3 regions of the Janibacter endophyticus genome follow, and region 3 is predicted to be linked to each of the others. Evidence: riboswitches for the same ligand, from Rfam matches in the RefSeq annotation. Region 3 holds a riboswitch; each other region holds the start of a gene.
What was found. A riboswitch is a leader RNA that binds a small molecule or an ion and turns the genes downstream of it on or off. The one in region 3 is predicted to bind S-adenosylmethionine.
Positions count from the first base shown of each region.

Region 1: linked by a shared signal. The riboswitch ahead of metX (homoserine O-acetyltransferase MetX) and the one ahead of JNO54_RS11385 (aminotransferase class V-fold PLP-dependent enzyme) in region 3 are both predicted to bind S-adenosylmethionine.
Region 2: linked by a shared signal. The riboswitch ahead of JNO54_RS07855 (bifunctional o-acetylhomoserine/o-acetylserine sulfhydrylase) and the one ahead of JNO54_RS11385 (aminotransferase class V-fold PLP-dependent enzyme) in region 3 are both predicted to bind S-adenosylmethionine.

Region 1 covers NZ_JAFEJG010000004.1:1,630,925-1,635,929, forward strand. The annotation lists gene JNO54_RS07880 (DNA polymerase) at 1-206, opposite strand, end outside; gene JNO54_RS07885 (EcsC family protein) at 342-1,070, shown strand; gene JNO54_RS14970 (YkvA family protein) at 1,166-1,567, shown strand; gene JNO54_RS07895 (DUF4192 domain-containing protein) at 1,659-2,645, shown strand; SAM riboswitch class IV at 2,710-2,819, shown strand; gene metX (homoserine O-acetyltransferase MetX) at 2,833-3,957, shown strand; gene JNO54_RS07905 (universal stress protein) at 4,064-4,465, shown strand; gene JNO54_RS14485 (RNA polymerase sigma factor) at 4,733-5,005, shown strand, end outside.
Region 2 covers NZ_JAFEJG010000004.1:1,618,431-1,623,435, reverse strand. The annotation lists gene JNO54_RS07860 (hypothetical protein) at 1-318, opposite strand; gene JNO54_RS07865 (hypothetical protein) at 1-4, opposite strand, end outside; gene JNO54_RS07855 (bifunctional o-acetylhomoserine/o-acetylserine sulfhydrylase) at 612-1,931, opposite strand; SAM riboswitch class IV at 1,947-2,065, opposite strand; gene JNO54_RS07850 (hypothetical protein) at 2,111-2,530, opposite strand; gene JNO54_RS07845 (hypothetical protein) at 2,523-2,885, opposite strand; gene JNO54_RS07840 (carboxyl transferase domain-containing protein) at 2,927-4,414, shown strand; gene JNO54_RS07835 (hypothetical protein) at 4,451-4,885, opposite strand; gene JNO54_RS07830 (L-serine ammonia-lyase) at 4,983-5,005, shown strand, end outside.
Region 3 covers NZ_JAFEJG010000004.1:2,372,178-2,377,182, forward strand. The annotation lists gene JNO54_RS11375 (DNA translocase FtsK) at 1-1,607, opposite strand, end outside; gene JNO54_RS11380 (prepilin peptidase) at 1,726-2,370, shown strand; SAM riboswitch class IV at 2,447-2,561, shown strand; gene JNO54_RS11385 (aminotransferase class V-fold PLP-dependent enzyme) at 2,599-3,834, shown strand; gene JNO54_RS11390 (ribonuclease J) at 3,845-5,005, opposite strand, start outside.

The sequences.
Region 1 (5,005 bases), 740 kb from region 3:
ACACCGACGGAGAGGACCGCGGCGAGATCGCGGGCGGACCAGGTGACCCAGCGGGTCGACGCGGAGCGCTCGGCGAGGACCGTGCGAGCACGGGCCTCCCGTAGGTCGTAGCTCTCGTGGCCGGCGGCAGTCACCGCCACGACGAGGCCGGAGCCGTCGACGACGAGCGCGCTCGAGGGCGCGGGGACGCCGGGGTCGGTGCTCACCCGGCAACGCTAGTCGGGCCCCCGGACGGCCGTCCGCGATCGGGGGGGTCTCGTAGCGGTGTGAGGAGCCTCCTCTTTGGCAGGATGAGACGCCGGACGAGGGCTCGAGGCCCTCGCGAGACGAGGAGGACGTCAGTGGGCTTCATCACCGATGCACTGGGCTTCGGCAAGGACCAGAAGAAGCAGGTCCAGCAGACCAGGTCAGCCCTCGAGCAGGCGCAGGACCCCCAGCCGCAAGGTGGCTTCGGCGGCTCGGTGAGCAAGGTCGTCGAGAACCTGCTGGACACCGGCATCGACGGCAAGGGCCCCTTCGACTCCGCGGCCAAGGTCGCGGACGCGGCACGGGCCAAGCACGGCGGCGACGTCGAGAAGGCCGTCGGGGAGGTCGTCCGCGACCACCTCAAGCTCGTCGCGGCGAGCGGCTTCGTGACCAACCTCGGCGGCTTCATCACGCTGCCCGTCTCGCTGCCCGCCAACGTGCTCGGCTTCTACGTCCTCGCGACGCGGATGTCGGCAGCCGTGGCCCGCCTGCGCGGCTACGACATCGCCGACCCGAGGATCCGCAGCGCCGTGCTGCTCTCGCTCGTCGGCGCCGACAGCCAGGACCTGCTCGCCAAGGCCGGCATGGTCGCCCCGAGCGGCCGCCTCACCGCCCTCGCGGCGCAGCGGCTGCCCGGCCCGGCACTCATGGTCGTCAACAAGGCGGTCGGATTCCGCCTGCTGAGCACCGCGGGCAGGAAGACCTTCTCCCGCTTCGGCCGCTCGATCCCGCTCGTCGGCGGGGCCGTCGGTGCCGGCATGGACGGCTGGCTCATGAAGCAGCTCGGTGACCACGTCCGCAAGGAGTTCCCGCCCGCAGCCTGAGACGACGGGGGCGGCCGCGGTGGGAATCCGTGGCCGCCCCTGGTCGTTCTACGACCCGAGGGCCCGCGCCGCGGGCCACGACCGAGGGGATACCCGTGGCCCGTCGACTCCGCACCGCCGCCAACCTTGCGAGCGCCGTCCGCAGCGCCTCGCGCCCCGGTTCGCCGAGCCTGCTCGAGCGCATCGCCGCACTGCCGCGGATGATCCGCGCCGTGCGCAGCGGCCGCTATACCGGGCTGTCCAACGGTCAGCTTGCCCTGATGCTCGCCGGGCTCGGCTACGTCCTCTCGCCGGTCGACCTCGTGCCCGAGGGTCTGCTGCTCGTCGTCGGCCTGCTCGACGACGCGGTGGTGCTCTCATGGCTGGCCGTCCAGCTCGTGGGTGAGACCGAGGCCTTCCTCGAGTGGGAGCGCACCGCCGCCCCGGCCTCCGACGGCTACCCGCGCGCCGCGTACGCGAGGGCGCAGACGGTGCCCTCCGAGGTCGTCCGCGACTGAGGTCCTCCACAGCGGGCCGCGCCGGCCGATCGCTGTCCACAGCCGGACGAAGGGGGCGACGCCCCCTTCGTCCTGACGGTTGCCTCTCCCCATGGAGACCGCACGCGCCACGAACCCCGCCGAGCTCGCCGTCATCGTCCCGTACCTCCTGGGCTTCCACCCCGAGAGGTCACTCGTCGTCCTCGCCCTCGAGGGCAAGCGCCTCGGGCTGACCCAGCGGATGGACCTCGTCCCCGAGGAGCACGCCCGGGACGTCGTGCGCCAGATGATCGGGCACGTCGCCCGGTCCGGGGCGAGCACGATCGCCGCGCTCGCCTTCGAGCGTGAGCCGGGGGAGTCGGACCCGATGCGCGCCGAGCTGATGTCCCTCGTGTGCTCCCGCGTCATCCGGTGCGTGACGAGCATCGTCGTCCGGGACGGTCGCTGGTTCGATCCCGACGGCGTGGTGCCCCGGTCGCGGCCGGAGGGCGAGCCCCTGCCCGAGCCGAGTCGGGTGCCTGCGGTCGCCGTCTTCGTCGGCGAGGGGCGGGTGCCCCTGCCGGGGCGCGAGTCGCTCCGTGAGCTCGTGGCGACCGGCACGAGCGAGGTCACCGAGGAGGTCGGGTCTGCCCTGGACGCCATCGCCACGGAGGAGGTCTGCGTCGACCCGAGCCCTGTCCGTGCCTGGCGCACCGCCCTGGCGCCCGGGGGAGCCGACGACCCCGAGGTTGTCGCCGAGGCGCTCGTCGCGCTGCGCGACGTCATCTGGCGGGATGCTCTCATCGCGGCCCTCTGCCCGGGCTGGATGCCCGACGGCCTGCTCGCGGACGAGCCCGTCGAGGCTGCCCGTGCGGCCGTCACAGACCTCGACCCCGCGCTGGCGCTGGAGCGTCTCGCGACGCTCGTGCACGCGGCACCTCGGGACGAGGCCGCCCCGGTCCTCACCGTCCTCGCCCAGGTCGCCTGGTCGCGCGGCGACGGCGCGCTCGCGAGCATCGCCCTCGAGGAGGCGCTCGCGATCGAGCCGGGCTACCGGCTCGCCGACCTGCTCGACCGGCTCGTCAGCAGCGGTGTCCGGACGCCCCCGGCGGCTGCCTGACCGAGCGGTCCTGAGGGTGAGACGCCCGTGGATCTCCCCGGATCCCGTCGCTATAGTGCGACCAGGTCATGAGTCTCAGCATCAAGCCCCGGCTTGCTGGGCGGCAACCCTCCTCGCGATGGGGTGCCCCGGGTGATGACCTGGCCGCACCGTCGGGGTGCGGCAATGCGAGCACAGGAGCACCCTCATGAGTGTGACGTCGGTCTTCCGGCCCAGCGCCGCGTGGCGCGAGGGCGATGACCCGGGCCACCGCCAGTTCTGCGACATCGGCCATCTGGAGCTCGAACGCGGCACGCGTCTGCCCGACGTGACGATGGCCTACGAGACGTGGGGGACCCTGGCGCCCGACGGCTCCAACGCCGTCCTCGTCGAGCACGCCCTGACCGGTGACAGCCATGTCGTCGGCGAGCAGAGCCACGCCCACCCGACCCCTGGTTGGTGGGAGGGCATGGTCGGCCCCGGCCGACCCCTCGACACCGACCGCTGGTTCGTCGTCGCGCCGAACGTCCTCGGTGGTTGCCAGGGCACGACCGGCCCGAGCAGTGTCGCCGTCGACGGCCGGGCCTGGGGCTCCCGCTTCCCGCAGATCACCATCCGCGACCAGGTGAGCGCCGAGGCCCGGCTGGCCGACGAGCTCGGTATCGCCCGGTGGGCCGCCGTCATCGGCGGCTCGATGGGTGGCATGCGTGCCATCGAGTGGGCGGTGGGCCACCCGGACCGGGTGGAGCGAGCCGTCGTCCTCGCGAGCACCGCCTACGCGACCGCCGAGCAGATCGGGTGGTCCCAGGCGCAGGTGCTCGCGATCCGCAACGACCCGCACTTCGCCGACGGCGACTACTACCGCCAGCCCGTCGGACCGGACGCCGGCCTGGCGATCGCCCGGCAGATCGCCCACGTCACCTACCGCAGCGAGCTCGAGCTGCACGACCGCTTCGGCCGCCGCCCTCAGGGCGACCGGTCGGGCTCCCCCTTCGCCGTCGAGAGCTACCTCGACCACCACGGGACCAAGCTCGCCGGCCGCTTCGACGCCAACTCCTACATCGTCCTCACCGAGGCGATGAACTCGCACGACGTCGGTCGGGGCCGCGGCGGCCTCCAGGCCGCCCTGTCCCGTTTCGCCGGTGAGCTGACCGTCGTCGCGGTCGACAGCGACCGGCTCTACCCGCCCCGCCTCACCGCCGAGGTTGCCGCCCTGCGACCCGGCACCCGCCAGGCGACGATCCGGAGCCGCTCCGGGCACGACGGGTTCCTCACCGAGATCGACCAGGCCGGCGAGGTCGTCGCCGCAGCGCTCGCGAGGCACCCGCGCTGATGCCCCGGTGCGCGACACCGGGTCTCGGCCTTCGTGGGATCCGTGCCGCTGTGCGTCCACCCGTGTAGCGTCGCCCGCAAGTGTCAACGAAGCGAAGGAGCAGGCCATGACGATCGTCGTCGGTTACGTCGCGACCAAGGAGGGTCGGGCCGCGCTCGACCGTGCGGTTGCCGAGGCGAAGCTGCGCACGCAGCCACTCGTCGTCATCAACTCGGACCGCGGCGGGTCGGGCTTCACCGGTGAGCACGCGGCCGAGCAGGAGCAGGCCCTCCAGGGGGTCAAGGACCAGATGGCCGCCGCCGGCATCGAGGTCGACGTCCGCGGCCTCGTGCGGGGCAAGGAGCCGGCCGAGGACCTCATCGCCGTCGCTGAGGAGACGAACGCCGAGCTCATCGTCATCGGCCTGCGCCGCCGCACCCCGGTGGGCAAGCTGATCCTGGGTTCGAACGCCCAGCGGGTGCTCCTCGACGCCCCGTGCCCGGTGCTCGCGGTCAAGGCTGAGAGCTGACCGCACCGCGTCCGTCTGCCGCAGCCCTGACGAACGGTCCGCACGAGTCCTCGTGCGGACCGTTCGCGTCGCGCGACTTATAATGGAGGCAGCCCACGGCCCAGCGCCTCACGGCTCCCCCCACGGAAGTGACCGGACGCGCCTGCGCCGATCGCCTCGAGGAGAGCCAGGGCCACGCCAGCTCAGCGCTACGGAAGGTGTCGGTACCTCTTGTCGTCTCCATCGACGTCGTCGGGCTCCTTGCCCCGCGACTTCTACCACCCAGCCGTGCAGACCCTCCTTCGCAAGGGCCACACCAACGGGGGAGTGACCGGGGAGGACGTCAGGTCCGTCGTCGACGAGGCAGGGATCACGCCAGCGCGGCTTCGCGTTGTGCTTCAGACGCTGAAGGAACAGGGAATCGAGGTTCAGGTGCCAGCCACCACGAAGACCACCGCCAAGAAGGCTGCGTCCACGACGAAGAAGGCCGCCACGAAGAAGACCGCCGCCACCGCGAAGAAGGCCCCGGCCGCCAAGGCCGCCACCGAGGCGGCGGCTGCC
Region 2 (5,005 bases), 750 kb from region 3:
TCATCGCAGCCCCGCGTTGCGGCCGGCGACGAGCTCGGGGGTCACCCTGCGGGCGACCATCGCCTCGGTCTCGACGTAGCAGGCACCCGCCGACCGGGCGAGACCGGCGAGCGAGCGGAGCTGCTCGCAGAGCCGGACCCGCTCGAGCTCGTAATCGCCGAGCAGGGCGTCGACGGCTCCCTCGGCGCTCACGTCGACGAAGCCGTGGCTGCCCGCTCCCCGCGAGCGCGCGGCGGCGTCCTCGAGGTGGTCGGCGATCTCCACCAGCCGGTCACCGAGCGCGGCCACCCCCTCGGCGCTGATCCTCAGCCTGGTCATGGCTCGACCGTAGGACGGAGCGCGAGGGTGACGTCGGCGGTTGTCCACAGGCCCCCACGACAGGCCGAAGGGGTGGACCGCTCACCCGAGCGGCCCACCCCTTCGCACGAGCTAAGGCTCGTGCGGGGCCAGGGTCACCCTCCCCGACGCACGAGCCAAGGCTCGTGCGGGGCCAGGGTCACCGTCCCCTTCGCACGAGCCAAGGCTCCTACCCGGCCATGGCCGCCCTCCTCGTCGCACGAGCCTTGGCTCGTGCGACGAAGGGGAGGAGGTGGGTCGGAGGGTGGTGTGCGTCAGGCCTGCGCGGCGGCGAAGCCGTTCTCGAGGTCGGCGAGGATGTCGTCGATGTGCTCGATGCCCACGGCGAGCCGGACGAGGCCGGGAGTGACACCGGCCGCGAGGCGGCCCTCGTCGCTGCCCTGGCTGTGCGTCGTCGACGCCGGGTGGATCGCGAGGCTGCGCACGTCACCGATGTTCGCGACGTGGCTGTGCAGCTCGAGGCCCTCGACGAAGCGACGACCCGCCTCCTGCCCGCCGGCGATCTCGAAGGAGACCACCGCGCCGGCACCGCGGGGGGCGTACCTCTGGGCGAGCTCGTGGTACGGGCTGCTCGGCAGCGACGCCCAGCGCACGGCCTCGACCTGGTCGTGGCCCTCCAGGAACTCCGCGACCTTGCGGGTGTTCTCGAGGTGCCGCTCGACGCGGAGGCTGAGCGTCTCGATGCCCTGCGAGATGAGGAAGGCGTTGAAGGGCGAGATCGCCGCGCCGATGTCGCGGAGCAGCTGGACGCGCGCCTTGAGGATGAAGGAGAGGTTCGCCCCGAAGGCCGAGCCGACGCCGAGGTCCGGGCCGTAGCGCAGGCCGTGGTAGCTCTCGTCGGGCTCGTTGTAGTTCGGGAAGCGCTCCGGGTCCTTCGCGAAGTCGAAGTTGCCCGAGTCGACGAGGACGCCGGCGATCGACGTGCCGTGACCGCCGAGGTACTTCGTCGCCGAGTGGACGACGATGTCGGCGCCGTGCTCGATCGGGCGCAGGACGTACGGGGTCGCGATCGTGTTGTCGACGACGAGCGGCACACCGACCTCGTGGGCGATCTCGGCGAGGCCGGCGATGTCGAGGACGTCCGACTTCGGGTTGCCGATCGTCTCGCCGAAGAAGAGCTTGGTGTTGGGCCGGACGGCGTCGCGCCACTGCTGGAGGTCGCCCGCGTCCTCGACGAAGGTCACCTCGATGCCGTAGCGGGTCAGCGTCGTGCCGATGAGGTTGTGCGTGCCGCCGTAGAGCGAGGGGCTGGCGACGAGGTGGTCGCCGGCCTCGGCGATGTTGAGGATCGCGAAGGTCGTCGCCGCCTGCCCGGACGAGAGCAGGAGCGCACCGACGCCACCCTCGAGGGCAGCGATGCGCTGCTCGACGGCGTCCTGCGTCGGGTTCATGATCCGCGTGTAGATGTTGCCGAGCTCCTTGAGCCCGAAGAGGTTCGCGGCGTGCTCGGTGGAGTCGAACTGGTAGCTCGTCGTCTGGTAGATCGGCAGCGCCCGGGCGCCCGTCGTCGGGTCGGGGGCGTGCCCGGCGTGGACCTGCTTGGTCTCGAACTGCCACTGGGTGGGGTCGGACATGGTGGTGCTCCTTGTCGATCGCGCTTGCCCACCGGCGGGCGCCGGCGGACCAGGTCGTCTGTCCCCGGGGGCACCCCACCGCGGTGGAGGGTTGCCGACCAGCGAGCCGGGACTTGGCGCTGGTGCTCTTGACCTGGGGTCAGGTTAACCGGCGCTGACCACGATCTGGTACGGGGGTCTCAGGATGTGGCGGTGCGCCGCAGCCACCACAGCCCGACGAAGGGCAGGACGAGCGGCAGGTAGCCGTAGCCCGACCCGAAGTGCGACCACACGGTCTTGTCCGGGAAGAGATCGGTCGCCACGTAGGACAGCACCCCGACCGTCAGCACCCCGACCGCCTCGAAGACGATCGTCGCCCCCGCGAGGCGGCGCCGGTCGGTGAGTAGCGCCCACGTCGCGACGATGTAGACCACGGCCGCGACCGCGCTGAGCACGTACGCCAGCGGCGCCCGGTCGAAGTACTCGACGACCTGGAGGATCGAGCGGCCCGTCGCCGCGAGCGCCAGCGTCCCGTACGCGAGGACGAGGACGATCCCGGCGCCGCCCCCGATCCGGCGGGCCTCCCCCTTCGCCCCGTCGCGGGTGACCGGCTCAGGCATGGACGGTCCAGATCTGCTGGATCCGCAGGGTCATCACCGCGACGACGATCGCGCCACCCATGACCGCGGCCATCGACCAGCGGCTCTTCTCCTTGATCGCGAGCAGCGCGAGCGCCGGCGGGACGAGCGGGAGGGTGAGCGCGTAGGCCGCCATCGTCGCACCCTCGCCGGGGGTCTGGACCTGCGGCGCCATGACCACGGTGACGACCGCCTGGACGACAAGGAGCAGCTCGACGACGGCGGCGACGAGGAGCAGCAGGTCGTCGACGAGCCGGTCGCGCAGGGCGTAGAAGCCGGCCACCAGGGCGAGCACCAGCGAGGCGATGAGGACGATGGTGGTCAACGGCACAAGCACAGAAGCCAAGGGTAGAGGGTCGGGTGGGGCAGCCTGGGGGCATGTCCTCCAGCGCACGCCGACTCGGGGCTCACGAGCTCCTCGAGGCCGTCATCGACCCCGGCACCTATCTCTCCTGGGACGAGCCGCTCGACCACTCAGCCCTCTCCCCCGAGTACCAGGAGTCCCTCGCCGCCGCGGCCGAGCGGTCGGGGTGCGACGAGTCCGTCATCACCGGGCAGGCGCGGATCGGCGGCCATGACGTCGCGCTCGTCGTCGGCGAGTTCCGCTTCCTCGGCGGGTCGATCGGGCGGGCGGCTGCGGGGCGGGTCGTCGCGGCGATCCGGCGTGCCACCGCGATGCGCCTGCCGGTCATCGCCGCGACCTCCTCGGGCGGGACCCGGATGCAGGAGGGCACGCCCGCCTTCGTGACGATGATCGACATCTCGGCGGCGGTCGTCGCGCACAAGGCGGCCGGACTGCCCTACCTCGTCTACCTCCGCCACCCCACGACCGGCGGGGTCTTCGCGTCGTGGGGGTCGTTGGGCCACATGACGATCGCCGAGCCGGGGGCGCTCATCGGCTTCCTCGGTCCGGTCGTCTACGAGACGGTCAACGGTCGTCCCTTCCCCGAAGGGGTGCAGCTGGCCGAGAACCTCGTCGCCAAGGGCATCGTCGACGCGGTCGTCCCGACGGAGGAGCTCGCCTCGGTCGCGGGCCGCGCCCTGACGATGCTCGGCGCGAGCACCGAGCAGCACGTCCACCCCGACCCGACGAGCACGACGACCGACGACGAGCACTGGCAGGTCGCGCCGTACGCGTCCTTCCCCGAGCCCTCCGACGAGGAGATCGATCAGGTCTGGGCCGACATCACGACGACCCGACGGCCGGACCGGCCCGGGGTGCGCGAGCTGCTGCGACACGCCGCCGACGACGTCATCCCCCTCAACGGCACCGGCCACGGCGAGTCCGAGGCGGGCGTGCTGCTCGCGCTCACGAGCTTCGGCGGACGCTCGTGCGTCCTCGTCGGGCAGGACCGGCGCTATCAGGTGGAGCAGTCGATGGGACCGGCGGCGCTGCGCGAGTCGCGGCGCGGCATGCGGATTGCGAGCGAGCTCGGTCTGCCGCTCGTCACCGTCATCGACACCCCCGGCGCCGACCTCTCCCCGCACGCCGAGGAGGGCGCGCTCGCCGGCGAGATCGCCCGTTGCCTCGCCGACATGACGGCGCTCACCGTGCCGACGGTGTCCGTGCTCCTCGGCGAGGGCACCGGAGGGGGCGCGCTCGCGCTGCTCCCGGCCCGGCGCGTCGTTGCCGTCGAGGACGCCTGGCTCAGCCCGCTGCCGCCCGAGGGCGCGAGCGCGATCGTCTACAAGGACACCGAGCACGCGGCGCTGCTCGCGGCGCGTCAGCGGGTCGGCGCCCGGCAGATGGCGCAGGACGGGCTCGTCGACGTGCTTGTCCCGCTGCGCTCCCCCGCGCACGAGGACGTCGAGGGTTTCGCGCGGGACGTGGCCGCCGCGATCGCGTCCGCGATCGCCGACGCCTGACGCTCGGTCGTCACCGACCGGACGGCGGAAGCGGGGTCAGCTCGCGAGGTCGCGTGCGGTGAGGGTCGGCATGAGGACGACCCCGTCACCCGTCGCGAGGAAGGTCGCGACGAGCTCGACCGCCTCGGCCCGGGCCGCCTGGACAGCGCTCTCGTGCCAGGCCCGCTCGTCGTCGGTCGGGCCGAGCCCGCTCGGGCGACCGATGGCCACGACGACCGACCCGAGGCTGCGACCGAGGTGACCGAGGAAGGCGTCGAAGAAGGCCGCGCGCTCACCCCCCTTCGCCCCCATCGGGACGTCGGCGACGGTGACCGGCTCGATCATCCGACCCTCGTCGTCGCAGAGCAGCAGGGTGATGCAGCCGGCCGCGCGGTCGGCGTCACGGACGACGAGGTCGACGACGTCGGCGGCGAGGCGCAGGTCGCGCAGGGAGCGGGCGGGCCATCCGGGTGGCAGGTCGTGAAATGTCATGGATCGAGCCTGGCGGAGGCAGCGGATCGCGTGCCGGACTTTTCCACAGCCCTCGCGCGTCCCACATGGTGGGACAGCGAGGGCTAGTGTGACCGGCGTGGCACTGAGCGTCTTCGACCT
Region 3 (5,005 bases):
CCGGAGCCCGTCGCACCGGCGACGAGGATGTGCGGCATCTTCGCGAGGTTGGCGATGACGTAGCCGCCCTCGACGTCCTTGCCGACACCCATGACCATCGGGTGCTCGTTGTTGCGCGCGACGTCGCTGCGGAGCACGTCGCCGAGGCAGACCATCTCCTTGTCGGCGTTCGGGATCTCGATGCCGATGGCGGACTTGCCCGGGATGGGGCTGAGGATGCGGACGTCGGCCGAGGCGACGGCGTACGCGATGTTCTTGGACAGCGCGGTGACGCGCTCGACCTTGACGCCGGGGCCGAGCTCGACGACGTAGCGGGTGACGGTCGGCCCACGGTGGAAGCCGGTGACGTGCGCGTCGATGCCGAACTCGTCGAGGACCGTGGTCAGCGACTCCACGACCGCGTCGTTGGCCGCCGAGCGCTCCTTGTGCGGTGAGCCCTGCTTGAGGACCTGCGAGTCCGGGAGCGTGTAGGTGACGTCGCCGGCCAGGGCGAGCTGCTCGACACGTTGCGGCAGCTGCGTCGTCGGGGGCGCCTGGAGGGCAGCCTTCTCGTTGGCCGAGGGGACGAGCACTCCGGGCCGGGTGGCGCGCTTCTCGCCGGGGCGCGGGCCTCCGGCCGGCTTGGCGGTGTCCTCGGCTGCACCGGCCGGCTCAGGGGCGTCGCTCGCCTGGTCCTCGATGTCCTTGCCACGACGACGCCTGGGCTTCGCGGGGGCGATGATGGCGGCCTGGTCGTAGGCGGTGTCGCCGTCCCGCTCGTCGACGCCGTCCTCGAAGCGGCGGCGCCGGGCGTCCTTCACCGCGGCCCTCGCCGCGGGAGTCTCGTCGGCAGCGTCGGGGACGTGCCCGGTGAAGGCGGCGCGCAGGTACGCGGCCCGGGTCGGCAGCTCGTGGAAGGGGATGCCGGTGATGAGCAGGAGCGAGAAGAGCCCGAGCAGCACGAGGAGGATCCCGGCCGGCCAGACGGTCAGCCCCGTGACGAGCGGGTCGGAGGCGAGGAAGCCCGCGATGCCGCCCGCCTCGCGCATGGGTCCGGCGCCGGCGGGGGGCTGCGGGATGCCGTGGGCGATGTGGGTCAGGCCGCAGACCGAAAGGGCGAGCATGCCCAGGCCCAGACCGAGGCGCGCGCCTCCGGCGTCGTCGACGACACCGCGCAGGAGCCGCCAGGCGGCGAGGACGAGGACGATCGGCAGGGCGTAGGCGACCCGGCCGAAGGTGCCGGCGGCGACGGCGTGGACGACGTCGCCGACCATCCCGCCGAGACCCCACCACTCGACCGCGGCGACGACGACGGCGAGGGCGAGGAGGAGGAAGCCGAGCCCGTCACGACGGTGCTCCGGCTCGATCTGGCTGGCGCTGTGACCGACCTTGCGGACCCCGGCGCCGGTGGCGCCGGCGACCCCCATCCAGGTGGACCGCACGGCCTGCAGGGGCAGCGGCAGGCCGCCCCCCTTCGCCGCAGCCTTGCTCTTGCCGCGGGCGGGTGCCTTCTTCGCGGTGCTCCCGCTCCGCCCGGGGCCCTTGGCCGCGGAGGTGCGGGCGGGTCGCCCGGGGGCTCGGGTGGAGCCGCCGCGCGGGCGCGCGGAGGTGCCGTTACGTGTCGCCATGCTCGCAGGCTAGGGGATCGTCACCCCCTTCACACGCGTCACACGCGCACCACCGGGGCACTTTTTCGCCTGTGGAGAGGGGCGAAGGGGGCGTCCTCGACCTCGTTAGGGTGCCGTCGTGCACCTCGTCCTCGTCGCCGTCGTCGTCGCGGTCGCCGGCACGTGGTGGGCGCACCGCTGGCTCGCGGACGGCCGCTACCGGCGCCCGGACGAAGGGGGTCCGCTCCCCCGTCACGGCTGGCTCGTCGCCGTCGTCCCCTCCCTCGTCGTCGCCCTGGCCGGTGCCTCCCAGCACGAGCCGCTGGCGGCCGCGGCCGCGGCGATGCTGCTCGCACCGGTCGGGCTGACGCTCGGCGTGGTCGACACGGACGTCCACCGCCTGCCCAACGTCCTCACGCTCCCCGCCGTCCCGGGCGTGCTCGTCCTGCTGCTCGTCGCGGCCGCAACGAGCGGGCAGTGGGTCGACTTGCGCCGGGCCACCCTCGCGATGCTCGTCGTGGGCGGTGCCTTCGTCCTCGTGAGCCTCGTCCTCGGGTCGCGCGGCATCGGCATGGGCGACGCGAAGCTCATGCTCAGCCTCGCCCCGCTGCTCGGCTGGCACGGGTGGGGGGCTGTCCTCGTCGGGGTCTACGCCGCCTTCCTCCTCGGCGGCGTCGTCGCGCTGGCGCTGCTCGTCAGCCGCCGGGCAGGCCGCGGCAGCCGTCTGGCCTTCGGCCCCTACCTCGTGGCCGGCGCCGTGATCGCGCTGCTCTCCGGCGCCTGAGCCGGTCTCAGGATCCAAGACATCCTCGCCGCGGGGTCGACACGTCAGGACCCCGCGCTGCTAGTGTCCCGGCCTAGGTCATGAGTACCAGCGCCAAGCCCCGGCTCGCTGGTCGGCAACCCTCCTCCGCGGTGGGGTGCTCCGGGTGACGACCTGGCCGGCGTGCGCACGCACCTCGGCAAGCGCGGACCCGTCGCAGTGCTGGGTCCACAGGACCAAGGAGCACACGTGTCGACCATCGCGAGCACCACGAGCACCGTCCCCGCCCTCGTCTCGGCGGGCCTGACCTGCGAGACCCGCTCCGGCGAGGTCGTCGAGTACGTCAACCTCGACCACGGCGCCTCGACGAGCGCCTTCGTCGAGGTCAAGGCCGCCGTCGACGAGGCGACCCTGACGTACAGCTCGGTCCACCGGGGCAACGGCTACCTCTCCCGGCTCACGAGCGCCCGCTACGAGGCCGCCCGCGAGATCGTCGCGCGCTTCGTCGGTGCCCGGGGCGAGGACCACGTCGTCTTCACCCGCAACACCACCGACTCCTTCAACCTCCTGGCCCGCGCCGTCCCGACCGACGCCTCGGTCTTCGTCTACGACTCGGACCACCACGCGACCTTCCTGCCCTGGCACGAGGGCCAGGTGCGCCGACTCGGCGTGCCGAGCTCGGTCGAGGACGCGCTCGCCCGGCTGCAGGCGGCCCTGCTCGCCGACGCGGCCGCGCACCGGCTCGTCGTGGTCACCGGCGCCTCGAACGTCACCGGCGAGTACTGGCCGGTCGCCGAGATCGTCGCCCTGGCCCGTCGCTTCGGTGCCCGCGTGGCGCTCGACGCCGCGCAGCTCGTCCAGCACCGGGCGCTCGACATCGAGGCCGAAGGGGTCGACTACGTCGCCTTCTCCGGTCACAAGCTCTACGCCCCCTACGGGACCGGCGTCCTCGTCGGGCGGGGCGACTGGCTCGACGCGGCCGACCCGTACCTGGCCGGTGGGGGCGCGACCCAGGCGGTGACGCCGGACGAGACCCTGTGGCAGTGCGGCCCGGCCCGGCACGAGGCCGGCTCCCCCAACGTGCTCGGCGCGGTGGCCCTCGGCGCGGCCTGCCAGGTGATCGAGCGGGAACGCGCGGCCATCGACGCGCTCGACGCGGAGCTGGGGCGGGGGCTGCTCAGCCGGCTCGACGCGATCCCCGGGGTGCGGACGCTGTCGATCTTCGGGCCCACCCACGAGCGCGCCCCGGTCGTGTCCTTCACCATCGACGGCTGGGCCGCCGAGGACGTCTCGCGGGTGCTGTCCGAGGACTACGGCATTGGGGTCCGGGACGGCAAGTTCTGCGCGCACATCCTCGTCGACGCCCTGCTCGAGCGCCGGGGCTCAGCCCACTCCTCGGCGGTCCGGGCCAGCCTGGGCCTGGCGAGCACGCCGGCCCACGTCGACCTGCTCGTCGCGGCGGTCCGCGAGCTCGCCGGCCGCTGACCCCCGCGCGTCAGGCCTCGACGACCGTGGGGATGATCATCGGCCGGCGACGGATCTTGCCGCCCACCCAGCCGCCGATCGCCCGGCGGATCACCTGCTGCAGCTGCTGGGGGTCGGTGACCCCCTTCGCCATGGCCTCGTCGAGGGCCGAGACGATCTTCGGCCGCACCTGGGCGAAGATCTCGTCGTCCTCGGCGAAGCCGCGGGCGGTGATCTCCGGGCCGACGATGACCTTGCCGGTCTGGGAGTCGACGACGACCATCACCGCGATGAAGCCCTCGTCGCGCAGGATGCGACGGTCCTTGAGCAGCTCCTCGGTCGCCTCGCCGACGCTCGAACCGTCGACGTAGACGTAGCCGCACGGGACGGCCCCGACGATCCGGGCCCGACCGTCGACGAGGTCGACGACGACACCGTCCTCGGCGAGCGGCACGTGGTCGGGGTGCACGCCCGTCGCGATCGCGAGGTCGCGGTTGGCGACGAGGTGACGCCACTCGCCGTGGACCGGCATGACGTTCTTGGGCTTGACGATGTTGTAGCAGTAGAGGAGCTCGCCGGCGCTCGCGTGGCCGGAGACATGGACCCGGTCGCTGCCGCCGCTGTGGATGACGTGCGCACCGAGCCGCATGAGCCCGTTGATGACCCGCCAGACGGACCCCTCGTTGCCGGGGATCGGCGAGGACAGCAGCATGATCGTGTCGTCGACGCCGACGTCGATCCGGTGGTCCCGGTTGGCCATCCGCGCGAGCGCCGCCATCGGCTCGCCCTGGCTGCCGGTGCAGATGAGGACGATCTTGTCGTCGGGCAGCTGCTCGAGCTTCTTGATGTCGACGACGACGCCGTCGGGGATGTGCAGGTGACCGAGGTCGGCGGCGATCCCCATGTTGCGGATCATCGAGCGGCCGACGAAGGCGACCTTGCGGCCGGCCTTCTCCGCCGCGTCGAGGACCTGCTGCACGCGGTGCATGTGCGACGAGAAGCAGGCCGCGATGATCCGTCGCTCCGCGTGCCGGAAGACCTTGTCGATCGCGCTGGAGATGTCGCGCTCCGGCGGGGTGAAGCCCGGCACCGTCGCGTTCGTCGAGTCGGTGAGGAAGAGGTCGACCCCCTCCTCCCCCGCCCGGGCGAAGGCCCGCAGGTCGGTGATCCGGCCGTCGAGCGGCAGCTGGTC